3 regions of the Paenibacillus sp. JT31N17 genome follow, and region 3 is predicted to be linked to each of the others. Evidence: riboswitches for the same ligand, from Rfam matches in the RefSeq annotation. Region 3 holds a riboswitch; each other region holds the start of a gene.
The links. Region 3 has a riboswitch for thiamine pyrophosphate ahead of AC0YOB_RS00320 (thiamine phosphate synthase). Riboswitches for the same ligand answer to the same signal wherever they lie in the genome.
Positions count from the first base shown of each region.

Region 1: linked by a shared signal. The riboswitch ahead of thiC (phosphomethylpyrimidine synthase ThiC) and the one ahead of AC0YOB_RS00320 (thiamine phosphate synthase) in region 3 are both predicted to bind thiamine pyrophosphate.
Region 2: linked by a shared signal. The riboswitch ahead of AC0YOB_RS13955 (ABC transporter substrate-binding protein) and the one ahead of AC0YOB_RS00320 (thiamine phosphate synthase) in region 3 are both predicted to bind thiamine pyrophosphate.

Region 1 is NZ_JBWDNP010000002.1:354,051-364,171, reverse strand. It holds gene AC0YOB_RS09155 (WIAG-tail domain) at 1-1,456, opposite strand, end outside; gene AC0YOB_RS09150 (hypothetical protein) at 1,700-2,503, opposite strand; gene AC0YOB_RS09145 (ATP-dependent helicase) at 2,655-4,841, opposite strand; gene AC0YOB_RS09140 (VOC family protein) at 4,866-5,663, opposite strand; gene thiC (phosphomethylpyrimidine synthase ThiC) at 6,133-7,860, opposite strand; TPP riboswitch at 8,287-8,394, opposite strand; gene AC0YOB_RS09130 (hypothetical protein) at 8,443-10,121, opposite strand, start outside.
Region 2 is NZ_JBWDNP010000003.1:462,860-472,980, forward strand. It holds gene AC0YOB_RS13935 (glycosyltransferase family protein) at 1-393, opposite strand, end outside; gene AC0YOB_RS13940 (glycosyltransferase) at 395-2,035, opposite strand; gene AC0YOB_RS13945 (glycosyltransferase) at 2,041-3,186, opposite strand; gene AC0YOB_RS13950 (hypothetical protein) at 3,265-3,675, opposite strand; TPP riboswitch at 3,903-4,014, shown strand; gene AC0YOB_RS13955 (ABC transporter substrate-binding protein) at 4,195-5,265, shown strand; gene AC0YOB_RS13960 (thiamine-binding protein) at 5,316-5,618, shown strand; gene AC0YOB_RS13965 (ABC transporter permease) at 5,608-6,378, shown strand; gene AC0YOB_RS13970 (ABC transporter ATP-binding protein) at 6,388-7,191, shown strand; gene AC0YOB_RS13975 (TatD family hydrolase) at 7,188-8,003, shown strand; gene AC0YOB_RS13980 (WGxxGxxG family protein) at 8,117-8,446, shown strand; gene AC0YOB_RS13985 (hypothetical protein) at 8,555-9,901, opposite strand; gene AC0YOB_RS13990 (hypothetical protein) at 10,079-10,121, opposite strand, start outside.
Region 3 is NZ_JBWDNP010000001.1:64,792-74,912, forward strand. It holds gene AC0YOB_RS00290 (histidine kinase) at 1-428, opposite strand, end outside; gene AC0YOB_RS00295 (response regulator transcription factor) at 444-1,172, opposite strand; gene AC0YOB_RS00300 (ABC transporter substrate-binding protein) at 1,440-2,762, shown strand; gene AC0YOB_RS00305 (carbohydrate ABC transporter permease) at 2,808-3,752, shown strand; gene AC0YOB_RS00310 (carbohydrate ABC transporter permease) at 3,749-4,585, shown strand; gene AC0YOB_RS00315 (hypothetical protein) at 4,620-5,906, shown strand; TPP riboswitch at 6,053-6,154, shown strand; gene AC0YOB_RS00320 (thiamine phosphate synthase) at 6,272-6,907, shown strand; gene thiO (glycine oxidase ThiO) at 6,891-8,045, shown strand; gene thiS (sulfur carrier protein ThiS) at 8,029-8,232, shown strand; gene AC0YOB_RS00335 (thiazole synthase) at 8,234-9,001, shown strand; gene AC0YOB_RS00340 (thiazole biosynthesis adenylyltransferase ThiF) at 8,998-10,014, shown strand; gene AC0YOB_RS00345 (uracil-xanthine permease family protein) at 10,111-10,121, shown strand, end outside.

The DNA of each region.
Region 1 (10,121 bases), on a different contig from region 3:
TGACACTTGAGCGCCCGAGATGACGGCCATGAACGGCATCATCCGATAATTTGGGGGCAGTAATGCTTTGATCGGCGAGCTTGGATGCTGTTATTGAATGATCGACCAGCTTTATAGTGGAAATGGACATATCGGCAATTTTCGGAGACGTCACCGCCAAATCAGCAATATGCTGTGAACCGACCTCATTGTCCCCGATGTGGACGGCGCTTACGGCGCCTTCCTGCAGTTGGAGCGGTCCCACCGCGCTTGGCGCGATTGCCTGCTCGGTTACGGCTCCTTGCCCCAGTTGTTTGGTTTCCACCGCGCCTTCGGCTATGTGGTTTGCGTCGATTTCTCCCGGGGCCAGATGCTTTCCCAGCAATACACCTGCCGCTACATGTTCAGCGAGCAGCAGCCCAGGCTTGAGATGCGCCGATTCAACGGCGCCTAACGCGATTTTCTCACTGGTAACCGCCTGGTCGCGAAGCTTGGATCGGGTAACGGACCCATCGGCTATTTTGGATGTATGAATGGCATCGTTCGCTATGCTCTCCGTCCGGATGGCTCCGCTTCTAAGCTTGCTTGACGTTACGGATTGATCATCCAGAAGCTCGGTTGTAATGACGAACGGCTTCAGATGCTTAGCCTCGATGGATCCTTCCGCCAGCTTGTCGGCACTGATTGTCCGGTCCCCCAGTTTTACAGAGGTTACGCTGCCGTCACGTAATTTTTCACCGGTGATGGAACGATCCCGTATTTTGGAGCCGGATATGGCATTGCGTGTGAGATGATCGCTCAAGATGGATTCCGGAGCGATCTTGGAGCCTATAATCGCCCCATCGGCAATTTTAATGCTTTCGACGGCAAAATCCGCAATCGATTGCGTATGAACAGCGCCCGGTTTTATCCGGGTTGCTTCAACAGCTCCGGGTGCAAGCTTATCCGTGGTGATTGCCTCATCGGCAAGATCGTCGGTAAAGATGAAGGGAGTGGAGGAATCCGGAAGCCGCTTCTCTTCCACCCGCTCCTCCTTGCTTAGTATAACGGCCAGGCTGGCCTCCTTAGCCTCCACGGCCGCGGTGACCTCTGCGTCTTTGGCTTTGTCTGCCTCTTTGGGAGCCGGTCCCGGGATATCCGCCACCGCTGCCGGTGCCGGCTGGCCCCCTGTATCGGCTGCCTGCTGCTCCTGCTCTACGGCAATTCCCGGTTCAGGAGACGGCTCCAGGACGGGTCGCTGCTCCTCTGCTGCGGTTTCACTTGTTCCAGCCGGTACCGGACCATCTGCCGTCCCGGCTTCCAGTTCCTCCACGGCCATAGCATTGACCTTAACAATTTTCTTCTCTGGCTCCTCTGGCGTACGCGGCTTGTTTTTCCTCAATTTTTCGATCCATTTCAATTCCGAAGTGTTCGGATTATCAACATAAAATAACGGTTTTCGTCCCTTGGGACTCTTTCCCTTGCTGTTCTTAGCCATAGCCCTCTCCTTCTTCCACCTGAAATGTCATAGGTATCATATGCATTCACCCATAGGCAGGTCACTTGATCGGAGACATTATCAGCCAAAAGCAGCAGAAATCAGGTTATAAAATCGCAAAAACAGGAAGAACCGGCTGTCGCCTTCAAACAAAAAAACGGCTAACGCCCAGGTTCAGGCGCGCCGCTCGTTCACAAATTCCAAATTTCCCGTGTCCTATTCTATGGCGGCCAGCACTGGCCCCTAGGTTTGCATCATTTGAACACCTTTGGAGAGCGTCGCCATATACAGCTCCGTCCCCAGCCAGTCAATATCGGTAACCGGCACTCCCGGTCTGACCGAGTAAAGCGTTAATCGCTCTCCCAGACGGCCAATACGGTAAAGCCCCCGGTCCGTACAGACATAAACATAAGATTGCCTGGATATGACCGAGAAAATAAAAATATCGGGAAACTTAACCGTGCTGAATCCCCCGCGGCCATTGCTCACAACCAGCTCACCCTTCTCGGTGGCGCCAAACAGATTATCCCGGTTGGCAGCCAGCGCTGTGACTCCAAAGCCAAGCTCGAAATCGGCCCAGCGGTCCGTCATCCGGTCATACATGCTGATGCCATGGTCGAGCCCGATATATAAATACTGCGGGGTAAATAAAAAATCATAGACAATTGAATGGCCGTAGGCGGATTCTTTCCACTTATCCGACGACTTATAATAAAGGCCGGACTGGGTAGCTGCGAAGCCGTAACCCCATTCTTCTTTATACTGATAGCAGGGATGACCGACTTCCTCGTATTCCCACTGCTTGAGCTTAAGCCGGTACAACCCTTTATTCGTGCAGGCATAGGTGACGCCCCCGGACATCTGCAGCCGGTTAACCGTCGTATCTTCCGGAAGGCCGTCCGAGAGAAGGCGCCAATCTTCGTTCGCGGGTTTCAGGTAAATCCCCTGCCCGGGCGATGCCGCTACGACGGTCCGGTCGCTGCGCACCTTGACCGAGGAGAAATGCAGCGGGAAAGGCTGCCTGTTTATATAGGAATCGGGCAACATGGATACTTTCAGCTCCTTGCCTCTTTTTAATATGTAAAGGATTACCTCTATATTAGTTGATAATGATTATCAGTGTCAACCTATGCCTGTTTTTATTTGAGCCAGAATTGAAGCAGCGACTTCGCCGGTGTCATAAAACTTCAGGCATCTTCTACAATGCCGGCGTCAAGATTCCTTTATCCAGACAGGTCTGGAGCGATAATGCCTTGACGCCTGTTCCAAACTCAATATGGACGCGCTCATCCGTCAGCTTCATTATTTCTCCGCGGCCAAATACCCGGTGCTCGACCAGCCTGCCGATCACCAGCTCCTTCCGCTCTCTGAGCGCATTGGGGTCCGCCGGAGACTGCGGCTCCTCGGTCCTCACCGTCAGCTTGGCCGGATTCTGAAGCGTACGAACCTCGCCGACGAACAACGACTCGTCCATCTTCACCCCGTCCCGGTACTTGTAGGTAATCAGCTCCAGATGCCGCTTGGCCCTCGTCATGCCGACATAGAACAACCGGACGGCTTCTTCCATCGGCCCGGTATTGCCTTCCGCTTGCTGCTTGATATCCTCGGCGGAGGGGATGACCCCCATGACCAGATCGATCATATAGACAACCTTGAACTCAAGTCCTTTGGCGCTGTGGAAGGTAGAGAAGGTCACGGCATTTTGATTCTTGTTGAAGCTGGAAGCTTTCATCACCGCCTCCAGATGCTTGAGCCTTTTGGCAAAGTCCTCCATGCTCCCAAGCGTGCTCGCGATCTCTTCCAGCGTGTTCAAATTGCCGATCAAATAATCCTTCCTGAAGCCGAGCCGCTCCACCATCTTGTCAATCGCCTTATCGTAACCCAGCTTGGTGCGGATCACGCGGATTGCTTCAAGCGGCGGCATGCCCTTCATCTGCTGCAGCGTTTCCTTGCATTCCAGAATCGGCTTGCGCTGATATTCCTGGAGATCCACATAGCTCAGCAAATTGTCGAAAACCGACTCATTATTCTGAATCTCCCGCAGCACGCCCATCTGATGCTTCGTAATATAGCCGTTAAGCTTCGTGTACACCTGTTCCAGAAGATCGTAGCGCTTGTCCGTATAAGACATCCGCATGATATTCAGCATGTCCTTGACGATCCAGTGGGAGAAAAACCGGTTGTCCGAATCCTTCATATAAAAGGGCACTCCGGCCCGTTCGCATTCATTCATCAGCATGATGGAGGAGGAGCTGTTCCGGTAAAGCACCGCCACCTCGCGAAGATCAGTAAGCTGCTGGATATGCTCCACCACATATTTGGATTGATGATTATAATCGGTAAAATTGCGGATCGCGATCGGCTCATGCGCTTCATTGTCCGTAAACATATTTTTGTCATAGCGGTTCTTGTTCCGTTTGATGAAGCCGCTTGCGATATCCACAATATCCCGTGAAGACCGGTAATTTTGCTCCATGTACAGGATCACGGCATTCGGATAAACGTCTTTGAAATGCAGCAAATAAGAAGGCTCTGCGCCCCTCCAGCTGTAAATCGACTGGTCGTCGTCGGCTACCACGCATATATTGCCATGCTCTCTTGCCAATTCCTCGATAATGGCATGCTGAACAAGCGAGGTATCCTGGCTTTCGTCCGTCAGCAGGACATCGTATCTTTGCTGATATTTATGCAGCAGCTCCCGGTTCATCTTCAACACTTCGTTAGCCGTCGTCAGCATATCGTCAAAATCCAGCAGGAGCTTGCCGGAGCCGGAGCGCTTGAACTCCTCGTAGGCAATCAGAATACGATCGGCCTGCTTCACCTCACAGGGCACCTGTGCCCATTTGTCGCTGGGAATCATTCTATTTTTGATGTAGCTGATATAGGTAGTCAGCTCTTCCATTTGATCCTCCGTTATCGTATTGCCGGCAATCGACTGATACAGATTGCGCAGAATCAGCTTCTTATGCAGCTGATGGGGGTCAAAATCCTCTCCGCCCTGTTCCCTGCCTTCCTGATTGCCCTCGATAATAAGATAAGCGGTTCGGGTCTGCTGAAAATGCTCCCGGACAATCTCAAATGCGAGACTGTGAATGGTAGAGAAATCGACTGGCGCAAGCTCCGGGAAAAACCGCTTGAACCGCTCCTTCATATCCAGCGCCGACGCCCTGCTGAACGTGACCGCCTTAATGCGCGACGGAGCGATCCCTTTCTGCTGGATCAGATAGCCGATCTTCATGATGACGGTAGTCGTTTTCCCGGAGCCGGGAGAAGCAAGCAGCAGCAGCGCGCCTTCGGTTTGAAGGACCGCCTGCCGCTGAATCTCATTCAGCTTGACGCCCGTTTCCTTTGCCTTGCGCTTAAAAAAATCCTCTTTGGTTATCATAGACAGTCCCTCTATCGTTTCTCGTTAATCCTTTATAGACAGCGGCAAATGAAGAAGCGCCGGCAGATTCTTCCCGAAGCCTGTTGCAACCCGCAGGCACAGTTGGTAATCATTGATGATCATATGAAGCTCTCTATCATTGGCGGAAACCATTTCTTCCTCCCTCAGACGGCTGCGCACCACCTGGATGTAACTTTCGTCCGAGACTCCCAATGTTACTAGCATTCGGGGAGGCAGCGCAAGCATGGAGATCGGAATCCATCGCCGCTGCTTGGCGGTCAGCACGAAATGAGCCGTTCCTCCGATGGCAAAAGTGAAATTATCGTAGACTTTATCCAGCTTAAAATCAAACATGTCCTGCAGCCGCTCCCGGAATGCCTTCACATGTTCGACGGGAAATCCGACCTCGCGCATATAAAGAACACGAAGAGCGCCGGAGGGGGCTACGATATCCTCCTTGATATAAGGATGGGCAATCAGTTCGAGCAAATTTCCATCCCCATCGCGAAAGTAAATATTTTGTCCCGTTCCAAAATGATCCACTTCTCTGCCATCCGGCCATTTCTCGATCATGACCTGCCGACTCCTCAGGAAGGCGACAAGAGCGTCGAATTCCGAGAACGGAACTTCAAACGCCAGATGCGCCGGAGCAACAGGCTCATATGCCTCCTGAAATACAATCGTACAGTGCTCCGTGATCCGGAATTCAATGCGGCTCTCGGATTCTTCCACAATAGGCAGCAGCAGACGTTCATGATAATACTGCCTTGCGCTTGGAATCGATACCGTGTTCAGCTGAAGCCCCGCATAGTGTGTAATCATGGTTTTCCACCATCCTTATTGTGGTTGTCTGCTCATTATAAACCTTCCTGCCAGAAACGGCTTTCTCCGTCTTTATTGCAATAGGGTGAATGTCTGCATGTCAAAGATGTACGGAACCGGTAGACAAAGACCGCCGGAACTGATTCCGGCGGCACTGACCTGCTTATCGTTTATGTTCCAGAAACCATTGATACAGCTCGGGATTGCCGTACGTCTCCTCCCAGATCTGATGATCAATCGGAGTTTCTAGTCGAAGAAGATGCGAGGTGACGGGCATGGACAGCAGCATCCTTTCTCAAGAGCGATTGTTCATTATTATAACGCTATCGTTCAATATTTTACCAGCCGCTTTAACTTAAACTGAAGCCGCCCGGCGCGTCTATAGGCGGCATGACAGGGGTGGCGGGGCGGTCTGCATGCCGTTTTGGACGAAGTCAATCAGCATCGCAAAAAGAAGGAACACCGCCTACTAAAGCTGTGCTTCAAATCCTGTCCGATTTGCATTATCTTCTCCTTCCAAGTCCCGAACAGCCTGCTCGCGGATGTCCTGTGTGATTCGCATGCTGCAAAACTTCGGACCGCACATCGAGCAAAAATGGGCCGATTTGGCCGCATCTGCAGGAAGCGTCTCATCGTGATAGGACATCGCCCGTTCCGGATCAAGCGAGAGATGAAACTGATCGCGCCAGCGAAAATCGAACCTCGCTTTGGAAAGCGCATGGTCCCGTATTTGCGCGTTCGCATGCCCCTTCGCCAGATCAGCGGCATGCGCCGCGATCTTGTACGCAATCACGCCTTCCTTCACATCCTCTTTATTGGGAAGTCCCAGATGCTCCTTCGGTGTGACATAACAGAGCATCGCCGTACCAAGCCAGCCTATCATCGCCGCCCCGATAGCCGAAGTGATATGGTCGTAGCCGGGAGCAATATCCGTCGTCAGCGGACCCAATGTATAGAACGGCGCCTCCCGGCACACCTTCAATTGACGCTCCATATTCTCCTGGATCAGATGCATCGGTACATGGCCGGGGCCTTCTATCATCACCTGCACGTCATGCTTCCATGCAGCTTGAGCCAGCTCGCCAAGAGTATCCAGCTCCCCGAATTGAGCCTCGTCATTGGCATCTGCAATGGAGCCCGGACGCAGCCCGTCGCCAAGAGAGAATGAAACATCATACTGTTTCAAAATTTCGCAAATTTCTTCAAAGTGCGTATACAGAAAATTCTCGCGTTGATGCGCCAGGCACCATGCCGCCATAATCGACCCGCCCCGCGAAACAATCCCTGTTACCCGCTTGGCCGTAAGCGGGATGTACCGCAGCAGCACACCCGCATGAATGGTAAAATAATCAACCCCTTGCTCGGCCTGCTCGATCAGAGTATCGCGGTACACCTCCCAGCTCAAATCCTCCGCCTTTCCGTTCACCTTTTCCAACGCCTGGTAGATAGGCACTGTGCCGACCGGAACCGGCGAGTTTCGCACGATCCATTCGCGGGTTGTATGAATGTTCCTGCCCGTGGAGAGATCCATGACCGTATCGGCGCCCCAGCGGGTAGCCCATGTCATTTTCTCCACTTCCTCCTCGATGGACGAAGCAACGGCTGAATTACCGATGTTGGCATTGATCTTGACGTGGAAGCGGCGCCCGATAATCATCGGTTCGCTTTCGGGATGATTGATATTCGCCGGTATAATAGCTCTTCCTGCCGCTACCTCGCTTCGCACAAGCTCTGCCTCCACCCCTTCACGAACAGCAATAAACGCCATCTCCGGCGTAATGATTCCCCTGCGGGCATAAAATAATTGGGTCACATTGCGGCCGCGGACAGCTCTTAGCGGTGTGTGGTTTAAAGCCGGGTACGGTTCTGCTCCCTGGCTGCCTGCCGCTTTCTCCGAGTGGAAACCGTTATCAAGCGGCTGAATCACACGCCCTTCATAGCGCTCCACATCTCCCCGATCTTCAATCCATGACCGGCGAAGCGCCGGCAGACCGTTCCGCACATCGGCCCGATAAGCGGAATCCGTGTACGGACCGCTGGAATCATATACCCGAACCGGTTCGTTTATCTGTACCTCGCCACTTCTACTGATACTTGGCGACAGTTCAATCTCCCGCATCGGCACCCGCACATCCGAACGGCTTCCTTGCACATACACTTTGCGACTGCCCGGCAATGCTCCAGCCATGATCGTCATATCAAAAAACCTCCCAAGGTAATTTGGATAATCCCCTAGGAGGCTCGCAAGGACAGCGGCATAGACGGTGCGGAAAAATTGGAACGAGCAAAGGGCAGGCAGTTCCCTGTCCTATTAGTTCCCGGTATGAGCAGGCTTCAGCCCGTTCACCGACAGCATTCCTTGACACACTATCATGCTGGAGCGAACCAGGAAGAATCCGTTCTGCCGTCCTTTGCGGCTGAGCAAATTTCTTCCCTTGGACCGTATAGAAATTTATAGGAGTGAAGCTTATAAATTCTATAAAGTTAAAAAAACCGCTCCGGCATGGGAGCGGTTTGAATGCGGCAATTTCCATCCGGAGCATGAAGACCATGCTTCATTATCCGAATAAGTGAGGCATCCCGTCTATGCGAAAAGACAACAGCATAGATCCAGCCCATAATCGCACAGACAAGCCCACTTTCCTACGCTGGCATAACCCAGATCAGGTTCAAAGGGACCAAAGCGATCAGCGCTTTATCTCAGCCCATGCGGGCGCCCCTAGTGGATTTCCTAGTACGACTATATCGCGTGAACGCACACGGAGTCAACTTATAATGTTCAATTTCTTCGATGAATGCCAACCGTCTGCTGCACATTGCCTGCAACCGTGACGGTTACGTAGTCTGTCTTCATGGTCCCGTTGTTGTAAGTAGAGGTGAACGTAAACGTCAGCGGTCCATCCTCCAGCTTCTCGAAGCTCTCATCCCACATACTCCCGCTCCAGCTGGTCCGCCGTGCGTTCGCGGTATCCAGATGGGTCGTGAAGCCGTTCATCGTCACCTCAACAGTATCCGCTTGGGTAGTTGTTACCGTATCGGTCGTTTGGGCATGCAGCAAAAACTTCTCACCTGCCCAAAAGACCTCATAACCGCGCGGGCTGTCTGCATCGCCGTTTTGATTCATATTGTATTCTCTCCGGCGCTGGTCCCACAAATCCGTATGAAGCACCTGACCCTTGACGTCAAGCGGCAGCACCGGTATGTCCTTGCGCACCAATACCGGCGGCGCTTCGCCGTCCTGGACCGTAAGCTCGACCTTATAGATCCCTGCCTTGTCTCCTCTAAAACCTGGCCCGGTGTGACCATAGGGACTATTGAGAAAGGAGCTGAAGGTTTGTGAGCCTCCCTCCGGATCCTTGACAATATAGATAACCTGTAAAGTATCCAGGTCGGGATCGTCAATGGTATGGCCAATCCGGATCGAATCCCCTTCATACACCGGTTTGGGGGTCCAGTCAAAATCGGCTGCAGGCGGCCGGTTCGTTTCGATATAGAAGTATTTCGGATCGCTCCAATTGCTCCAGTCATAGCCGTCATACACACGGACTACGACATACATGTACACATGCTCAGGCAGGTCGACAGTTGGCCGCCAAGAGAGTTCCCGGCCCGGCTTGATATCCGTATCCCGATACAGCTCTCCGCCATATTTGAAAATCTGAAGCTGGTATCGGGTTTGCAAATCTCCGTCAGCATCCGCATAATTCCATTGAAACGCCGGCCGGAATTCCGTTAGCTTCGCCGGATTATTCTGATCCGTGCTTTCAGGCACTATGATCCGGGCTTGCGGTATCTGGTTGTATATCGTGACCTGCCCGTTGTACTGCGCCTCGGCTCCTGCCGAATCCTGCACGACCTGACGGATATTGAAGGTGCCGAGTGTGTTGAACACCTTGCTCCAGAATGTCCGTGACGTGCTCTGCAATAATTCCCCATCGCCAGTTGTCATATTGCGAATGTAGTACGCATGCGGCAGGTTCTCCCGTCCGCCATCCTCGGCGTCATAGGCCGCAGAATTCATAACAACCGGAACGTTGCGGAAAGTATTCACATAGCTCGTCGTGAATCCGGGAACCGGCGGCGTATTGGGTGTCGGTATGGTGGAGATATCCAGGGATACAACGGTGTAATCCGACCATGCGCCATATTCGTCCTTCACAGCCATGCCAATTTCATATAAACCCCGTTCCTGCGGAGTTACAAGCTTTTCGTAGACAATGCTCCCCGACGGGGTGGCGTAGTAGAACTTCTTCTCCAGGATTCCCCGGGTGGCCCGGTAATCAATGGTGGACGGTTCAGTTGAGTAATTGTCAGGACTGGCATACCGGTCCGGGTCATAGCTGCTGTCGGTCCAGATCAGTTTGCCGTCAGCTGCAGGAACGGCCATAAACTGAGAGACCGGCCTGCGGTGAACGGTCACTCTTTTCGCAAACGGATTCGAGTTTTTACGGTATTCGT
Region 2 (10,121 bases), on a different contig from region 3:
TAACACCGCTTTTCCGCTTATGGAGTCATAGATTTTCCCGACCTTCTCGGTTGTTTCCCACCAGACGCCGCTTACAGGAAGCGTTTTTGCGCCGACAACGCCAAGAAGCCCGATATCCGGGTTATTTTCAAACAAATTGATCAGGTCGATAAAAAAATTCCGGTGCAAAATGAGCACATCCAGGTGAAGATAGATCTTATACTTGGCATCGGTGCTGCCCATTGCCTGATTATAGCCGGCGGCCATACCTTCGGCTTGCCTCACGGCAATCGGTTCGACTGTGAACCCGGACGGGACCTTCAGTGCCGTAATGAATGTCAGACATTCCGCATATTTAGCTTCATTATTCACACAGCTGATGACGGCAATTTTCCGCGGGTCCTTACCGTTCATATCAGCCGATTTCCTTCAACAGTTTTTGGAGGAGCTCCTCCTTGGAATCAAAGATCCCGCTATCGACCAGAATGTCAGCGACGATTGAAGCGGTTTTCGCGGGAAAGACAAGATCCTGTCCGATAACTTCGGCCAAATCCTGTTCGCTTACATCATGCTGCCGGAACATTTCAACCAGTGCCTTACGGCTATCCTCCATTTCAATATCCCATTCGATCCGGCGGACTACGGATTTCAGCCTCTCATTGGCTTCAGTCCGTGATGATGTGATTAGCGGCTGTTTCTTATAGGCTTTCACCAAATATTGATACGTACGCCATTCTTCATGCATCTCGCTGCCCAATAGACCCGCCATGTTCTCCATCCATGTCTCGTCTTCCTTCGAAGGCTGGATGATGTTGCGGCGAAACTGCAAGTAGGCATAGCCGGTTCCGGCGAATAAGCGCTCAATGCCGGAGCGGGTAAAGAACCGAAGATGCGTCACGTCCAGAAGCCCTCTGTCCGTATAATTCCATTGCCCCTTCAGCAGATCGCGGATAATCGAATAATGGCCGACGTTCGGAATGCTGGCCAGCAGTTTGCCTTCTTCTTTCAGAAGCGGAAGTACCTTCTGGACAATATTCCAGGGTTCCATTAAATGCTCAAGAACATCCGCACAGATGATATAGTCAAAATAAAGCCCGGGATATTCGATATCCATTGTTTCGATATTTCCGGTGCGGACCTTTGCTAATCGGGAAGCAATATCAGCTGCGCTCGAATTCAACTCGATCCCGTGCAGCTCGGCATTCGGATACCAATTTTTAAGCTCGAGCAGCGTAGCTCCGCAGGCGCAGCCGATTTCAAGCACCCGTAGCGGCTCCGCTGAAGGATCGTCGAGAAGCTGTAATATTTCATGACGGATCAGCAGGGAATATTCCGGGCTGAAGCCCCATTTCTCATTAAACTTCTGGCTATTGGTTTGCATAAGCCCGTAATAAGCCTGCGGGTCACCCCTGAATGAGGCGCTGCCTTCGTGATGGATGAATGTATCCGTGCAAATCATAAGCCGGTAGCCGGCATTGCGGATACGAAGACAATAGTCGTCGTCCTCGTAATTGCCTGGCGTGAACTGCTCATCCAGGAAGCCGACGGCATCGTAAACCTCTCGCTTCATCAACAGGCAAAAGCCGATCAGCTTGAGGCGTTCCTCCCATTTCGAAGGATCAGAACGGTTATATTGTTCGGCGAACGGGATCATCTCATCCAACGAGCTGTAAGGCACTTGAAGGGCCGAATAATAAGCGGCAGCGTTGGTGACGGGACCAACCGCGCCGACTTCTCCGCTGCTGTAAAGGCAGGCAAGAAGCTGGTCGAGCCATCTTGGCGTGAGCACCGTATCATTGTTGAGCAGGAGCAGATTCTCTCCCGTGGCCAGCTCCATCCCTTGGTTGCAGCCTTTCGGAAAACCGAGATTTTCTTGATTATAGATGACCTTAAGGTCCGGTTGATCTTGAAGCCACTTCACGGTTCCGTCGTACGAGCCGTTATCGACCACAATCAGTTCATAAGCATCCGGCGGCGTAAATGCCCGTATGCTCTCTATGCACTTCTGTGTATAAGGGAGTCCGTTACATGTCAGGACTATGATGCTCGTCTTCACGGGGATCATCCGCCTCCTTCGTTTTTAATTGCCGCCGTTTCTGCCGCAGCCTTGGTTTCTGCAGCTTTCAGTGACCGGAGAGCGCCTTCCAACTGGCTTTTGTTGGCAAGCAGATTCGCATCGCCCGGCAAGTATTCAAGAGCTTTTTCAGTATGTTCGTAGGCTTTGTCCAGCTGACCGAGCTTCCCGTAACAGATTGCCAGCTGCACGTGCGGCGCCCAGGTCCAGCATATTTTGTTCATTAATCCGAAATGGTTCGGGGGCATTTCCCGTGCGAGCGCCATCTCATACCAAAATATGGCCTTCTCGTAATCGCTGTGCTCCTCGTGCCAATAGGCAATTCTGCAGCAAATATCCGCGCGGGGGAGGTCATACTCGAAGGATTTGAGCAGGCTCTGCAGTTCCTTCTTCGCATCGCCTTTTGCATGATAACAATGCGCAAGCTGTCCGCAGGCTGCGTGGTGGTCTTCAAAATAATCGACTTCTCTCCTTAAGAAGGATTCATAGCTGTCAATCGCCTCATCCCAGCGTTTGTGATCCATGAGCTCATTAGAATAATAGAAATGGACCCGGGCGCTCATGTTCCCCTGTTCTTTGCGGATCGTTTCTTCCAGTATCGAAATATTCCGAAGCGGGTCTTTATGCTCGCGCATAGGCGCGTGGGTAACTTCGATGCCGGAAGACAGCGCCTTGCCGTCGACAACGAGCACTTCATGTACAGGGTTGACCCATTGAAAACTGCGCGCACGTTTAACCAGCCGGTTGCGGCGTGTAAACAGCTGGGCATTTCCCTGAAAGTCCCGGGACAGGACGTAATCCATCAGGACCGTATCATAATCGGAAGTCAGGCCGGCTTTCAATTTCAGGAATGCCTGACGGTCCTTCTCCAGCAAAACATCATCCGCATCAAGCCAGCAAATATAATCCTTGGTAGCATGGCTGAAGGAAAAATTGCGCGCGGCGGCAAAATCGTGAATCCATTCGAAGTCGTATATATGATTCGTATACCTGGATACGATTTCTTTCGTATGATCCGACGATCCGGTATCGACGATAATAATTTCGTCCATCAAATCCGCAATCGAATCGAGACATCGTGCGATTACCTTCTCTTCATTACGCACGATCATGCATAAACTGACCGAAATCAATTCAATTCACCCTTTCCAGTGCGTAAATAGGTAAAAAATGAAGCTACACGGTCTAGGCCGTATAGCTTCTTTGAAGAATTAGACCGTTGAAGAGGCAATTCCCCAGAATACTTCGGGGCCGATCCGTGATACACCAACGGCGAGACTGTTTATAAAAGCAGAGTAAGTCGTTTGTGCAGCAGCGGGTGCCAATAGGTCTTGTACGGTAAAGCTGCGTGTATTAGCGCCTGCAATACCGGCTGTGAAGATGGCGGAATAAATAATGGTGTCTGTAATCAAGGTTCCGCGAACAACCTGGACAGCAACGGTCGAGCCTGGAGCAGTAGCGCTAAATCCGATTGTTCCTGTCAGATCCACAATCGGGTTCGCTACGCTGCGGGTTTGCAGACCAACAACACCGAACAATACCGGAGCTGCTGTAAGCGCAACGTTGATGGAGCCGGAAGCATTTGCATTCATCGAGCTGCGTTGATCAAGAAAAGTTCCCATGCTGATTTCCCCCTTTCCTCGTAGATCTTACATGCTATTCCAAGTTCTCCGTAATGGAGTAGGCCAAGAATGGCCTCTATTTGCGGATTTTATGAGACTGATAGGCAAACTGTTGTTAAATCACCCCAAGGCCCCCGTATATTTAACGGATCAAGCAACCAGTTATATGTCAACATTCAGGTGGCATTTTGCGCATTGTTTGCTATAATAGGAGGTGCGACATAACTGAATATGACATGGGGAGCTGGAGTAGGCCGGCTGAGAGGGGATACCGTTACAATCCCGACCCTTTGACCTGATCTGGATAATGCCAGCGTAGGAATTGCATTGTAGCAGCCCGTTTTTCATGGTTTTAAGTGAAAGCAGGGGGGCGGATTTTACAAAGCCGTTTACAAGCGTCTTCCATCGGGAGGGCGCTTTTTCTTATGGATAAATCAGGGTATGTGAAGATGTTGTCGCTTATTTGAACGATATTGGGGAGGAGCAGCGCAGATCATGGCAGTTAACAAACGGTTCACAATGGCAAAATGGGGAATAGCGGTGCTTGTCCTGCTGCTCACGCTTGCGGGCTGCGGAGCCAAAGAGAATAATACGGAGCAGGCAGACAATGCGGCGGGTACAAACAGCAGCGGTGCGGATGCGGACGGAGCCAGCCAGCAATCCGGCAACTCGGATGCCGGACAGACCGCTGCCTTAACGAAGGTGAAGGTGGTGCTAGACTGGACGCCGAATACGAATCATACGGGGCTGTATGTAGCCCGGGACAACGGTTTTTTCAAAAACCACGGACTTGATGTGGAAATCATCCAACCCGGCGAAGCCGGTGCCGACACAATGGTGGCCACGGGCGCGGCGGATTTCGGAGTAGGTTATCAGGAAGGGATTACACAAGCGCGGATTCAGGGTGTGCCGCTGGTTTCCATAGCCGCCGTCATCCAGCACAACACCTCGGGCTTCGCTTCGCCCGCGGACAAGAATATCAAGACGCCGACCGATTTTGAGGGTAAAACCTACGGCGGCTGGGGCTCTCCGGCCGAGGAGGCCGTCATCGATTCATTGATGCAGGAGCAGAAGGCGGATGCGGGCAAAGTGAAAATCGTGAACATCGGCGATGCTGATTTCTTCACCGCTGTGAAGAAAAACATTGATTTTGCCTGGATCTATTATGCCTGGACCGGCGTGGAGGCCGAGCTTCGCGGGGATAAAATCAACATGGTTTACTTGACCGATTACAGCGACAAGCTGGACTATTATACGCCTGTGCTGGAAACGAATGAGAAGATGATTGCCGAGCGCAGCGACATTGTAAAAGCATTCGTAGCCGGAGCATCCGAAGGGTATATCTTTGCGATCGATCATCCCGAGGATGCGGCGGAAATTCTGATCAAGGCGGAGCCGGATCTGAACGCCGATCTGGTCCGGGCCAGCCAGAAATGGCTCAGCCCGCGCTATCGGGATGATGCAGCCCGCTGGGGCGAGCAAAAACCGGAAGTATGGACGAATTATGCCGACTGGATGTTTGAGCATAAGCTGCTGGATAAAAAACTCGAGGCGGATAAAGCCTTCACAAATGAATTTTTGCCCGAATAGCCGATAAAGGCCGGAGGGAACTCAAAATAGCGAGAGGGGAAGGAAACGACATGGCAAACGCCTTATTAAGCATTCAAATACTGCCGCACACACCTGGAGGGGAAAGTGTCATCCCGTATGTGGACCGTGCCATCGAGATTATTAAAGCATCCGGCGTGCCCTACCGCGTGGCGCCGCTTGAAACGACGATGGAAGGGGAATTGAATCATCTGTTGTCTATCGTCCAGGAGATGAATGATGCGATGACCATAATGGGATGCCCATCCGTAATCTCACAAATCAAGGTGTACTATAATCCCGAAAGCGGCGCATCCATGGGCAGGCTGCTGGAGAAATATCCAGATGGTCAGTAAGCTTCGCAAATATGGGCCTCCTGTAATTGTATTGGCTGTTTTTATTGTGTTGTGGCAGGCGGCGGTGGCTGTTTTTGATATCGAGCCCTACATTCTCCCGTCTCCGCTTGCGATTGCGTCCAACACAGTCACGGAGGCGCCGCGTCTGTTTCATCATACGCTGTCAACGCTGGGCGTAACTCTGCTCGGCTTTACGGCAGGAACGGCGGCGGGCTTCATGCTCGCCGCTTTGCTGCATCTTATACCGGGAGCCAAAGCCGGTTTCTACCCGCTGCTCGTTCTGACCCAGAATGTGCCCGTTATCGCACTGGGATCGCTACTGGTGGTATGGTTTGGCTTTGGCATACTCCCACGGCTCATACTGATCATGCTCGTCTGTTTCTTTCCCGTTGTTGTAGCCATGCTTACGGGACTTACGCAAAGCGATCCCAAGCTGGTCGACTATATGAAGATGATCGGTGCGTCCAAGAGCCAGCTGTTCTGGCGCCTGGAGCTTCCCAACGCCGTATCCTATCTGTTCTCGGGCCTGAAAATCGCCGCTTCCTACAGCGTGATCAGCGCAATCTACGCCGAATCGATTGGCGGAAGCGAGGGACTGGGCAACTTTATGCTGGTGTCCCAACGGGGCTGGCAAACGGCTAATGTATTTTCCGCTATCGCGATCATTGTCGTTCTGAGTCTCATTCTGTTTGGAATTATCAGTTTGGCTGAGCAAATACTGGTGCGCGGAAGCAGGCGCAAACCCGAGAAAGGAGCGTGACATTACCTAATGACCCGGAATGCGCTTGAGCTGAAGGCCGTATCCAAGCGATTTAATGAAGGAAACTCTTCCAAGCTTGTATTGTCCGATGTGACCTTTCATGTGAAGGAAGGTGAATTCGTCTCGTTAATTGGACCATCCGGCAGCGGGAAAACGACTCTTTTTCAAATTATTGGCGGACTTGAGCGGCCTTCTTCAGGAGAGATCCGGATTGACGGCCGAATCAGTCTCGGCGAGCGGGGCAGAATCGCTTATATGCCGCAGCAGGCTGCATTGCTGCCTTGGCTGACCGTAACGGGCAATATTGAGCTTGCTTTATCCATAGCGGGCATCCCCCGCAGAGAAGGTCGGACCCTGGCAAAGGATTGGCTGGAACGCGTCGGTCTAAGCGGATTGGCTGACTCATATCCTCATGTCCTCTCCGGAGGCATGCAGCAGCGCGTTTCGTTCCTGCGTGCTTTGCTTTCCCCTCAGCCCCTGATGTGTCTGGATGAGCCTTTCGGTGCTCTGGATGCGCTGACCAGATTGCAAATGCAAACCTGGCTCCTGTCCCTGTGGGAGGAACACCGCCGGTCTGTCCTGTTTGTCACTCACAGTATTGAAGAGGCGCTCCTGCTCTCGGACCGCATCATTGTGCTGTCGGCTTCTCCGGCCGTCGTTCTCCGGGAAGTTGCGGTTCCTTTCCCGCGCCCGCGCAGCGGGGAGCAGCTGTGGAATGAACCGGTATTCAATGCCATGAAGCTGGAAATTTATGAGCTTCTCAAGCCGGATGGAACGTTTGAGAGCAAGCGCAAGGAGGAGGCTATGCATTGAAAGGGAATACCGGCTTGAACGAAGGCTTGTATATCGATGCGCATGTGCATGTGGATTTATATGCGCCGGAGGAACGGGAGAGTTTGCTGAATGGAGCTTTCCACAACGGAATTGCCGCAGTCGTTGCCGTATCCATGCATCTGGATTCCTGCAAAATAAACCGGGAAATTGCCGCAAGGCATCCGGGAAGAGTGATTCCGGCTTATGGCTTTCATCCCGAGCAGCTTCTTCCTGGCGAGGGTCAGCTGCAGGAGCTTGTACAATGGATCAGAGAGCGCCATCTGGCCGATGAGGTTTTTGCAATCGGGGAGGTTGGGCTGCCTTATTATTCGCGTATGGAAGCCCGTGAAGCGGGATTGGACTTTGATGAGAGTCCTTATCTGCTGGCGCTTGATCAATTTGCCGTTCTGGCTGCCGAACTGGACCGTCCGGTCGTTCTGCACGCGGTCTACGAGGATGGAGACAAAGCCTGCGATATTCTGGAGAAGCACGGCGTCCGGCGAGCGCATTTCCATTGGTTCAAAGGCTCCGAAGCCACTTTGGAGCGGATGCGTGCAGCCGGCTACTTTCTGTCGGTAACACCGGATGTGCTTTATGAAGAAGAAATCCGGCAGATGGTGAGCGCTTATCCCATTGAACTGATGATGACGGAAACGGACGGTCCCTGGCCGTTCGAAGGTCCTTTCACCGGGCAAATCACCAAGCCGGCCATGGTACGGGACGTGGCTATGGCAATCGCCTCCCTGAAAGATTTACCTGTCGGTGAGGCAGCTTCCATATTGCTTCATAATGCACGGGATTTCTATAGCTAATCCAACGGAGCGGATAAGTTTGGATTAAATTTTTGCATAAAAGCATCGCCAAGAGGAGAAAACAAGAGGGAACACAATCATGTATCCCAAATGGAGGTCTTCTCTTGAAAAAGATGATCGCAAGCCTGTTCGTATGTGCGGTACTTTCTGTTATGCTGCTGGTGCCAGCTTTTGCTGCTCATGACATGAACCGCTCCAACATGAACAACAGCACAACGTATCCCGGTACAAACCTGGGGACGGACAATGGAATGGTTGACAGAACCAGCAATACCGCAGGTGTTGGCACAAACCCTAGAATGAATACGTATGGGACAACTACAGCCAACAACATAAGAGCCAATGCAGCCGATGACAACAATGATATGGACTGGGGCTGGCTTGGTTTGCTTGGACTTCTCGGTTTGGTAGGCTTACGCGGCCGCAGTAAAGAGCGGACATAAGCTTTAACTTTGCCGAAGACGGATAAACCCGATAAAGGGGCAGCTTATGCTTCTTTATCGGGTTTATTGCGTTTTATAACGGCCCACCGCTCATAACAAGCGTCAACCTCAAATGATAAACATCGCGACGAGCGTCGTCACGGCAAGTCCGAGCAGCACCGGCTTCAAATTGCGGCGGGCCAGCTCGAAGGGATCAACTCCGCAGATGGCGGCTGCCGGAATAAGCGCCCAGGGGATGAGGGTTCCGCCGCCGACCCAGATTGCGGCAACCTGACCGAGAGCCGTCAACGTAGCCGCTCCGGTTCCGATTGCGGATGCGAATAATTGGGCGATCGAACCAGCCAATGATAGTCCGGAGAAGCCGGAGCCGTCCAGCCCCGTAATCGCGCCGGTCACGGTAAGCGTTACGGCACCAATTGCCTGATTAAGCGGCACATGGTTGGCAAGCGCGACCCCGAGGTCATTTACGATGCCGTGAGAGCCCTCCGGCAGCACATTGCCGAACATTTCCGTGAAAGCGGCGTCTCCCAGATAGAAGAATGCCGCGATCGGAATGACTGGACCGAACACCTTGAAGCCGAATTGGAAACCTTCGATCAAATAAGCTGTGGTTTCCTCCAGACCCCGGTTCCGGTGAGCAAGCATCGTGACCCCGATCAGGATCAACACGGCAGTGCCGCCTACAAGCGCCGTGGCGTCCCCGCCCTGCAGATTCAGAATGAACATGGCTGCCACGTCGATAGCGAAAAGCACGGGAATCAGCACGGCAAGCAGCTGCTTTTGTTTGTGAGGCAGGGTGATGCGCCCTTCGCTCTGGTTCGCCGTGTGCCCGCTGATTGTCCCTGATACAAGGCCGTCTCTCCACGTTCCCTTCTTCATATCCCGCCGCATCATCCAGAATGCCGTTACCGTTGTGACGAGACCCATGACGATTACAAGGGGAATGCTCGCCTCCATTACTTCCGAGACCGGCAGCCCGGCTGCATCTGCAGTCAGCTTCGGAGCGCCTTGAATAATATAATCTCCGGAAAGCGCAATCCCGTGCCCGAACAGGTTCATGGCCATGGCCGCGCCGAGCGCCGGCAGCCCCACTCTTACGGCAACCGGCAGCAGAACAGCGCCGATAAGCGCAACGCCGGGAGAAGGCCAGAAAAACCAGGACGTAATCATCATAATCAAACCGATGCCCCAATAGGCGAGAGCGGGCGTCCTTAAGAACCGCGTAAGTGGAGCTACCATTACCTCATTGACGCCGGTTTTAATCAAGATTCGGCTCATGGCGACGATGATGGAAATAATAAAAATCGTGCCGATCAGCTCTTTTGTTGCATAGATAAAGCTGTTGAAAATACCGCTGACTGATCCGCTGAGGCTTTCTGTTGCCAGCAGACCAAGCGCCAAAATACCAACCACACAAATTAAGGTCGTATCCCGCCTTTTGATGAGCAGAGCCATTATGAAGACGATAAAGGCGAGGTAAACCCAATGCAGCGGGACAAGCTGAAATTCCACCTGGAATCACCCTCTCTTGCCTGTAAAAAGTCATACATTGTATGCAGCTTGTGCCATAGGCGTTCGCTGGATATGATGCGGCAAGTTTTTTTTGGTGACGCAAGGTGGTTTTCCAAAGAATCAATCCTGAATATACAGGCTCTCAATATCGCAGCCAAACAGA
Region 3 (10,121 bases):
TCGTAGAAATTGCCGATCGTGGCGAGCCCCTCGGTCGAGGTGAGCACCCGTCCGGCGGGGTTGTCGTAATAGACATAAATCGAATCGATATAAGGGCGCGCATTAGCCGGAGAGCTCAGGAAATTGATGAATAATTCCAGCTGCAGAACCTGTTCGTACTCCAGACGGGCTGCGTTCAGGATCGATTTAAGGCGCACGGAGATGTTGTGATTGGCCTGATAGCTTAAAGACAGCGTATCCATCTCATTGAGGATCAGTTCCAAAGAGTCTCTTGTTTGCGCCAGCAGACTCCAGTTTTTCTGGTTTACATCATTTTTGATGAAATGCTGGGTGATCAGTATCGAAAAAGCGCCAAAAATAAGAATAGGCACCATTAAAGGCACCAGAAAGAAAAGAAGATTTTTGAACATATATTTCTGCTTCCACATCGTAGGCTTCCTCTCTTACTGGCCGCTTCGAAATTGTCTCGGATTTCTTCCGTAGAAGGACTTGAACGCTTTGGAGAAGTTTTTGGGATTGCCGTAGCCCACCAGCTCGCTCACCTCATACGTCTTGTACCGGGGGTCCGACAAATACTGTGCAGCCTTCTCCATCTTCACGGAAAGAACATAATCGCTGAAGGACTGTCCGGTCTTCTTTTTGAAATAGGTGCTGATATAATACAGATTCATATGGACAATCCGGGAGACATCTTTTAATTGAACGGTCTGAAAATGCTCCTTTACATAGTCTTTCATTTTTCGGATCATGATATCGCTGTCCTGGTCATCCTCATGAACAGGTTCGGATTGCCGCTCCTGATCAAGCTCGATTTTTAATTTCTGGAACACCTGGGCCAGCTCCTGGTATTTGGTCGGCTTTACGATATAATCTCTGGCACCGTAAACCAGCGCCTCCTTGATGAGCTCGAATTCCTTGTGTCCGGTCAAAAATACGATCCGGGTCGGATCGCCTATCGCTTTCAGATCCTTCGCCAGCTCAAGTCCGGATTTGACCGGCATCTTAATGTCGCATAATATAACATCCACCGCATGGCCGCGGATAAAGTTGAGCGCTTCCAGTCCATTCTCCGCTTCACCCGCGACGTGGAATCCCAGCTCGTCCCATGGAAAATAGCTGCTGATGCCATGCCGGATTTCATATTCATCGTCCACGATAAGCAATTGATACATGTTCGGGTCTCCCTATCGTATTATGCAAGCGTTTTAATCTGATTATAGCATGGGAGGGAGAATGCTTTGCGGATTATCTATAGCTGGCATCCCTTTTCTTAAAATAACGCCCCTTTATGGGGAACGATTCCCAAAGCTTCTAAAACAAAGGGGTATAAACGCGAGTCCGGTGCATACCAAATCGCGCCATGAATTGATAAAGTGTCACTAAGAAAAAGTATATGCTGCTGATCAATCAAAAAAAAAAGAAAAGGGGTTGTAAGCAATATGATGAAAAAAGGGATGGCTTTACTGCTCGGCGTCTTTCTGCTTGGTTCGTTTGCGCTTGCCGGATGCGGCAATTCCGGTTCGTCAACCGGTAATGGGGGAGGCGAGCAGGAGAAGGTGACGCTTCGCTTCCTGTGGTGGGGCAGCGATGCCCGGCATGAGCAGACACTGGCCGCACTGGAGAAGTATATGGAGCTGAATCCGAATGTCAAAGTCGAGGCTGAATACAGCGGATACGAGGGCTATGAGCAGAAGCTGAAAACACAGCTGGCCGGCGGGACTGCGCCTGACCTCATTCAGGTGGATCAGCCCTGGATTTACGATTTTTCCACTCAGGATGACATGTTCGCAGATTTGAATACATTCAAGGATATTATCGACCTGTCCACCTTCGACGAGAAATTTCTGCAGGATTATTCGGTTCTGAACAATCAGCTGCAGGGCCTTCCGACGGGGTCGACCGGAATGATCATTTCCTACAACAAAAGCTTTTTTCAAAAATACAACATACCGGAAGACACACAATTCGATTGGGACAATCTGCTCGAAATCGGCAAGAGAGTCCACGATGAGAGCGGCGGTGCGGATGTGCTGCTGAATGCCGGGCCGAACACCTTCCTGGCCATGTTCAAATCCTATGTCAGGCAGAAAACAGGCAAGCAGTTTATTCAGGACGATTATACGCTGGGCTTCGATAAACCGCTAGCCGTCGAGGCGCTGGGATATTTGGAGAAATATCTTGACGCCGGCGTTGTTCAGCCTTTTGCGGAATCCGCCCCTTATCAGGACAATCTGGACAAGCATCCGAAATGGTTCAAGGGAGAGTTCGGGATGACGAAGAACTGGCCTTCAACCATTCCCTCACTGCAGGATGGGGTCGATTTCGAAGTGGGGGCGCTGCCTGAAATTATAATGAAAGGCGCGCTGACGACGGCGGTGGTCAATCGTCCATCACAGCTGCTCTCCATTGCGAAGAGCTCCAAGCATCAAGAGGAAGCGGCCAAATTGATGAATTGGCTGCTTAATGATAAAGATGCGGCCGTTATTCTCGGAGATGTACGAGGCGTACCGGCAAGCTCAGCCGCTCTGGATGCGCTGGAAGGCGCGGACAAGCTTGATTCGGTTATCGTGGATGCGACGGAGCTGGCACTGAAAACAAGCGGCGAGCCGGAGAACGGAATTACCAACAATGCCGAGCTGATCAAAATTGCCACCGACATCATGCAGAAGCTTGGTTATCACAAGAGCACACCGGAAGAAGCGGCCGACGAGATTATCAAGGAACTGACTGCCAAGCTGGAGGAAATCAAAAGTCATCAATAATTCACTGGACTCATCCATGAACGGGCAAAGGAGGGAACAGAGCTTGTGAATGAATCAGTATCCAATGCCTCTGCAGCGAATGCGAAGTTCAAGTCACCCAAAAAAAGCAGGAACCGCAGATGGAAGTATATGGGCTTTCTCTATATCGGCCCATGGCTGCTCGGGTTTGCTATTTTCGAATTATATCCGTTTATCTCATCCCTGCTGTATTCGTTTACGGATCTGAATATGTTCAAGAGTCCCAATTTCGTCGGTCTTCAAAATTACATCGAGATGTTTACCCGTGACAAGCTGTTTCTGCAATCGTTGAAGGTTACCTTTATCTATGCCGTCATCGCGGTCCCTTTGAAGCTTGCTTTCGCTCTCTTGATTGCCATTCTTCTGAACAGGAAGCTGAAAGGGATCAATTTCTTCCGTACCATTTATTATCTGCCGTCCATTATGGGAGGCAGCGCCGCGGTAGCTCTGCTCTGGAGATATCTCTTCTCCAGGGAAGGGCTGGTCAATCAGATGACGGGGAAGCTGAGCATCGCTCCGATCGATTGGCTGGGAAGTCCGGATATTGCCCTGTATACGATCAGCGCGCTGACAGTGTGGCAGTTCGGATCGTCCATGGTCCTGTTCCTCGCGGCGCTGAAGCAGGTGCCCGGCGAGCTATATGAAGCGGGGCGGATCGACGGGGCATCCCGGTCCCGGATGTTCGTCAGCATCACGTTTCCCCTCATTACGCCAATTATTTTCTTTAACCTCATTATGCAGATGGTGAACGCTTTCCAGGAGTTTACCGCGGCGATGGTGATTACAAGCGGCGGACCGCTGAATTCCACCTACCTGTACGGGCTGCTTATTTATGAGAACGGGTTCAAGTATTTTAAAATGGGCTACGCGTCGGCACAATCCTGGGTGCTGTTCGTCATTATAATGATTTTTACACTGGTTATTTTTAAATCCTCATCCAAATGGGTGTACTACGAAGATGGTGGCAAATGATGAAGAATCTGTCCAAAATCGGCGCTTACCTGGTATTGATCGTATTCGGCTTTATTATGATCTACCCGCTGCTCTGGATGGCGGCGGCTTCCTTCCGGTCCAATGCAGAGATTTATACTTCAATCGGATTAATTCCGAAGCGGGTGATCTGGGACGGTTTTGTGGAAGGCTGGAAGGGCTCCGGTCAATTCACGTTCGGAACGTTCTACGCCAATTCCTTTCTGCTGGTCGTTCCCACTGTCATCGGTACGGTCGTCTCAAGCGTTCTTGTCGCCTACGGATTCACACGGTTTCACTTTCCGCTGAAGAAGGTGCTGCTGGCAGTCATGATAGCAACATTGATGCTGCCCCATGCGGTGTTGATCATTCCGCGTTACCTGCTGTTCCGGAATTTCGGATGGCTGGACAGCTATTTGCCATTTGTCGTTCCGGCTTTCCTCGGCGGATATCCGTTCTTCATCTTTATGATGGTTCAATTTATACGCGGTCTGCCGAGCGAGCTGGATGAATCGGCGAAAATAGACGGCTGCAATTCCTTTACGATTCTGACCCGGATCCTGATGCCGCTGTGCAAGCCTGCGCTGTTCTCCGTCAGTATAATTCAATTCATCTGGCTGTGGAATGAATTTTTCAACACGCTGATCTATGTGAACAGCGTCAGCAAATTTACACTTCAACTGGCGCTGAGAATGTCAATCGACGCCACCTATGATATTCAATGGAATCAGATCATGGCGATGTCATTACTGACGATGCTGCCCTGCATGATTATCTTTTTCCTGGCGCAAAAGCATTTTGTAGAAGGAATTTCTACAACCGGATTGAAGGGTTAATAGAGTACTTTTATTTGCGGGGAGGAATATTTATATGCTGCATCCATTTATGGGAATCAAGAATTATGGCAAAGTAGGCATGTCGGTAGCGGAATCATCCCACAAATTGCATCGAATCGGCTATGTGGACCGCAGATTGATGAAGCTTGAGGCCGGGCATATGGTGGCGCGTCCCGAATATGAGGTGAAGGGGGCGCTCTCCCGCCTGATGTGGCAGGATGCCTCGCATTGCGATCAGCTGCGCAGCCGCTGCAAGCAGCTCCGAATGAGCTCGTCGGCCTTCGACAAGTCGCCGGACCCGAATCTGGAGCTGCTGATGGACGAGGTGCTGAAATCCGCGGATACGCTGCAGCTGATGAGAGCGTTGTTCGAGGTGGTGAAACCGGATCAAATCCGCTCTGCGCGGGCATATATGGCAAGCGCCCAGCCCATTGTCGATGAGCCGACGATTCATTTATTGAAGCATCAATTGATGGACCGGGAGGAGCAGTTGGAGTGGGGGAATGAGGCCGTGCGGCATTTCTCGGCCGAGTCCACTGAGAAAGCGGTGGCCGATGCCGACCGCTGGGTCGGATACCTTCGTAATTTGCTGGCTGCAGCCGGAGGCATTGACGGGGGTCTCGCCAAGGAGGAGCCCGATCCCGAGCTTGCGGTTGCCGCCCAGCCATTCGAGCTGCCTGCTTCCAGCACGCGCGACGGCCGGTTCCGCAGCGCAGTGAGCAAATTCAAGGAATTTCAGTTCGAGGACTCCGAGGCGGGCCGATTCGAAATGATGATGTTTACGCGCTTCTTCGAGATGTCTCCGGCGGAAGCGGTTGCCTGCGTCCACTTTCAATCCGAAGGCAAGCCCTGGGAGTTCTACCTCGATACCGCCAGGCATGCCTGGGACGAGGTCAGACATTCCTGGTTCGGCGAAGCGGCGCTGCGGGTCAAGGGCTATGATATTTACGACAAGCCGAACTGGACGGGCTGGCTGGACATGACGCTGCAGCTGTTCGAGCCGGACGAGGCCTATACGCATCTGACGATTGCCATCGAGAAAGCGGCGATGAAGTATCCGCCTGGCAAACGCGAGGAATGGGAATTTTGCCGCGACATTGCCCGGGATCCGCTCATGACGACCTTCCAGGATTTTGACTGGGCCGACGAAGTGGTGCATGCCGGGTTCGGACAGCGCTGGATCGTGAATGACGTGCATAAAGGGGATCTGAAGCAGGCGATGAGTTCCTCGGCAGAAACAGTCGAGAAGAGAGGGGCTTATATGGCGAAGTTCGACCATCAGGGAGCAGAGCCGAAAAGCCCGTATGCCGGCGGGTATTGAGAGGATAATTATTTCCGCAATGCTTGCCCTTTCAGATGCGGCTTTTACCTGGTTGTATAAGGTTGGACCCGCATATTTGCAGCCTTTCAACAGATTTTTATTTGCTTTTTCTAGCATTCGTGATAGTATAAAGCCAATTGCATAGGATGTATCACTAGGGGAGCCGAATGGCTGAGATTGAAGATGAATTCAAACCCTTTGCACCTGATCTGGGTAATACCAGCGTAGGGAAGTGGTCTCACGATTGGTCTATCGGCATATGAATAAGTATGCTATTGCCTAGTTGAACAGGGCCGCCTTCTTATCTGGAGGGCGGTCTTTTTTGTGTTTTTATCCATACCGTAGTCTGGGAGGGCGGTGATAGTTTGACGGCACTGGAATTACATGTAATTTCGGATGGCCGGCAGGATCTGGAAGCCTATGCGAAGACTGCCGGGAAGATTCATCCGTATGTGACTTCCTTTCATCTGCGGGAACCGGCGAGGAATGCTTCCGAGCTGTGGCAGGGGGTGCAAGCTCTGCTGGCCGAAGGCGTTCCGGCCGGGAAAATAATGATTAATGACCGTATCGATGTAGCATGGGCCGCCCGGCTGCAGGGCGCTCAGCTATCCTACCGCAGTCTGGGCGTACGGGAAGCCAGAATGGCTTTTCCCGGACTTCGTCTGGGCTGCTCCGTGCATGAATCAGAGGAGGCTGTCCTGGCCCGGCAGCAGGGGGCGGATTTCCTGATTTATGGCCATATATTCCCAACGGCTTCCAAGCCGGGGCAGGAGCCGAGAGGGATCGGCGCTTTGGCGCATATGGTCCGGAGCGCGGATATACCCGTAATCGCCATTGGCGGAATTAATCCGGAGCGCGTGCAGCAGGTCCGGGCAGCAGGAGCAGCGGGTGTAGCGGTGCTGTCGGGCATTATGCAGGCGGCGGATCCTCTGCGGGCCGCCTTGCAGTACGCCGAAGCTTTGAACAGACGAGGAGACGAATCAGATGACGAATACTTTTGATGCGATCATTGTGGGCGGCGGGGTGATTGGAAGCTCGGTCGCTTACCATATGGCGGCAAGAGGCATGAAGGTTGTGCTGCTGGAGCGTGACCGGCTTGCCGGGCAGGCCTCCAGTGCCGCTGCCGGCATGCTTGCCGCACAGGCGGAAATCAACGAAGCGGGGCCTTTATTCGACCTGGCCCTCCGCAGCCGCGCGCTCTTCCCCTCACTTGCCGCCCAGCTTCGAGAGCTCAGCGGAATTGATATCGGACTGGAGCGCAAGGGGCTGCTGCGCATCGCCACAACCGTCGCGCAGATGAACGAGCTTCAGCATGCGATCGGATTTCAGTGCAAAGCGGGGCAACAGGCAAGCTGGTTGACCGGTCATGAGGTTCGCAAGCTCGAGCCGGCGCTTGCCCCGGATATTCTGGGCGCCATGCTTGTTGAAGAGGACGGGCATGTGCTTGCCCCGGAGCTTTCCCTTGCTTTTGCCAAGGCGGCCGCGGCGCTGGGAGCGGATATACGGGAATATGCGGAGGTGCAATCGCTTGTTCTGGAGCAGGGCTCTGTATGCGGCGTCCGGACCCGGGACACAACCTTGTACGGCAGCCGCATCGTCATTGCCTCCGGCACCTGGAGCGGGCCGCTTATGGAGCAGGCTGGACTTTCAAGCCCTGTTTTCCCTGTTCAGGGAGAATGCTTCTCGGTGCTTACCCATGCGCCGCTGGTGCAGGCGACGATATTCAGCCATGATTGTTATCTTGTTCCCAAGAAGGGCGGACGGCTTATTGTCGGAGCCACAATGAGAGAGCATTCCTATGACCGCAAAGTCACGCTGGGGGGGATTGGCAAACTCCTCGAAGCCGCCAAGCTGCTGGTTCCGGATATTGTGCATGCGGAATGGGAGAAAGCCTGGTCGGGACTGCGGCCGCAGACTGCGGACGGTTTGCCTTTCCTGGGGGAGCATAAAGAGCTGCGTGGCTTGTACGTGGCGGCCGGCCACTATCGCAATGGCATACTGCTTAGTCCCATTACCGGGCAATTGGCCGCTGATTGGGCGGAGGGAAAAGCGGCAGAGGCCGATTATCTCGACGCTTTTCGATTGGACCGGCAGATGGACATGAAAGGAGCGATGAACCAGGATGAATTTGCACATTAACGGCGAGAACGTCGAAGTGCCCGGTACTTTAGCATCCGTGCACGACCTGCTCCGTCATTTCGGTTTGGAGGAGAAGGTAGTAATCGTAGAGTGGAACCAGAGCATTCTGGAAAAGTCCGCTCACCAGGATACCCGTCTGTCGGACGGAGACCGCATTGAGATTGTCCATTTTGTAGGAGGTGGCTGATATGTTGAAGATTGGAGCGCATGAATTTCATTCCCGGCTGCTGCTCGGCACAGGGAAGTTCCCGGATTTTGAAATCCAGAAGCAGGCCGTCGAGGCTTCGGAATCGCAGATTCTGACGTTCGCCGTGAGAAGGATGAATATTTTTGAGGCGGGCCAGCCCAATTTTCTGGAGATGCTGGATGTGAGCCGCTACACGCTGCTGCCGAATACGGCAGGGGCCAAGACCGCGGAGGAAGCGGTGCGAATTGCCAGACTGGCCAAAGCTTCCGGGCTTTGCGATATGATCAAGGTCGAGGTGATTGGCGACTTCAAGACGCTGCTGCCCGATCCCATCGAGACGCTGAAGGCGTCCGAGATGCTGCTTGCCGAAGGGTTCACCGTTCTGCCTTATACATCAGATGATGTTCTGCTGGCCAGACGCCTGCAGGATTTGGGCGTGCATGCCATCATGCCGGGCGCATCGCCGATCGGCACAGGTCTTGGGATTATCAATCCGCTGAATCTCGGCTTCATTATTGAACAGGCGACCGTTCCTGTCATCGTGGATGCGGGAATCGGGACACCTTCGGACGCTGCGATTGCAATGGAGATGGGCGCTGATGGCGTGCTGCTGAACACGGCGGTCTCCGGCGCCAGGGATCCTGTCAAGATGGCCTTGGCGATGAAGCTTGCCATTGAGGCGGGAAGGCTTGGCTTCGAGGCGGGAAGAATTCCGAAGAAACGGTATGCGTCGGCCAGCAGCCCGATGGAAGGCTGGAGCTCCAATTGAACGGGCGTTATTCCAGGCAGGAGCTGTTTCCTCCCATTGGCACGGCCGGGCAGGAGAAGCTTGGAAGCAAGCATGTTCTGCTTATTGGAGCAGGAGCGCTGGGCACGGGCAACGCCGAAGCGCTCGTGCGCGCGGGTGTCGGGAAGCTGACGGTTGTGGACCGCGATTATGTGGAGTGGAGCAATCTCCAGCGTCAGCAATTATTCAGCGAAGAGGACGCGAAGCGGCGGATGCCCAAAGCGATTGCCGCGAAGGAGCGGCTCCAGTCGCTTAATTCGGAGGTTGAGATCGAGGCGTTGATCATGGATGTGACGACCCGCGACATTGAGCAGCTGGTCCGGGGAGTGGATGTCATTATCGATGCCACGGACAATTTCGACACGCGGCTGCTTATCAATGATATTTCCCAGAAGCACCGTATCCCCTGGATTTACGGGGCTTGTGTGGGCAGCTACGGCATCACCTACACGATCCTTCCGGGCGAAACGCCGTGCTTGAACTGTCTGCTCGAAACCGTCCCGCTTGGGGGAGCGACCTGCGACACGGCAGGCATTATCAGCCCTGCGGTGCAGATGGTAGTCGCCTATCAGACGGCGGAGGCGCTTAAGCTGCTCACAGGCGGGCGCCAAGCGCTTCGCGGCAGGCTGACCTCCTTCGATCTGTGGAACAACCAGCATTCCTCCATCGCGGTGGAGAAGCTGAAGAAGGAGCACTGCCTCTCCTGCGGGAGCAGGCCGACCTACCCGTTCCTGTCGGCATCGAACCATACGAGAACAGCGGTGTTATGCGGAAGAGATACCGTTCAGATCCGTCCGCCCGCTCCCGTGAAACGCGACCTGGAAGCGGAAGCGGCCAAGCTGGCGCAGCAGGGGCGCGTAGAGTTCAACGGATATTTGGTCACGCTGCATATTGCCCCTCACCGGCTTGTGCTCTTCCAGGATGGAAGGGTGCTGGTGCACGGCACCAGCGATGAGGCCGAAGCCAAAGGCCTTTACCACCGCTATCTTGGATAGCCCGGGAAGGGATGAACAAGTTATTGTCAGCCCTTCAGGCGAATCCAGCTTCAAGTGACATTCCAAGGTTAATGCAGGAAAGGGAGAATTATGAGCATGAAGGAACG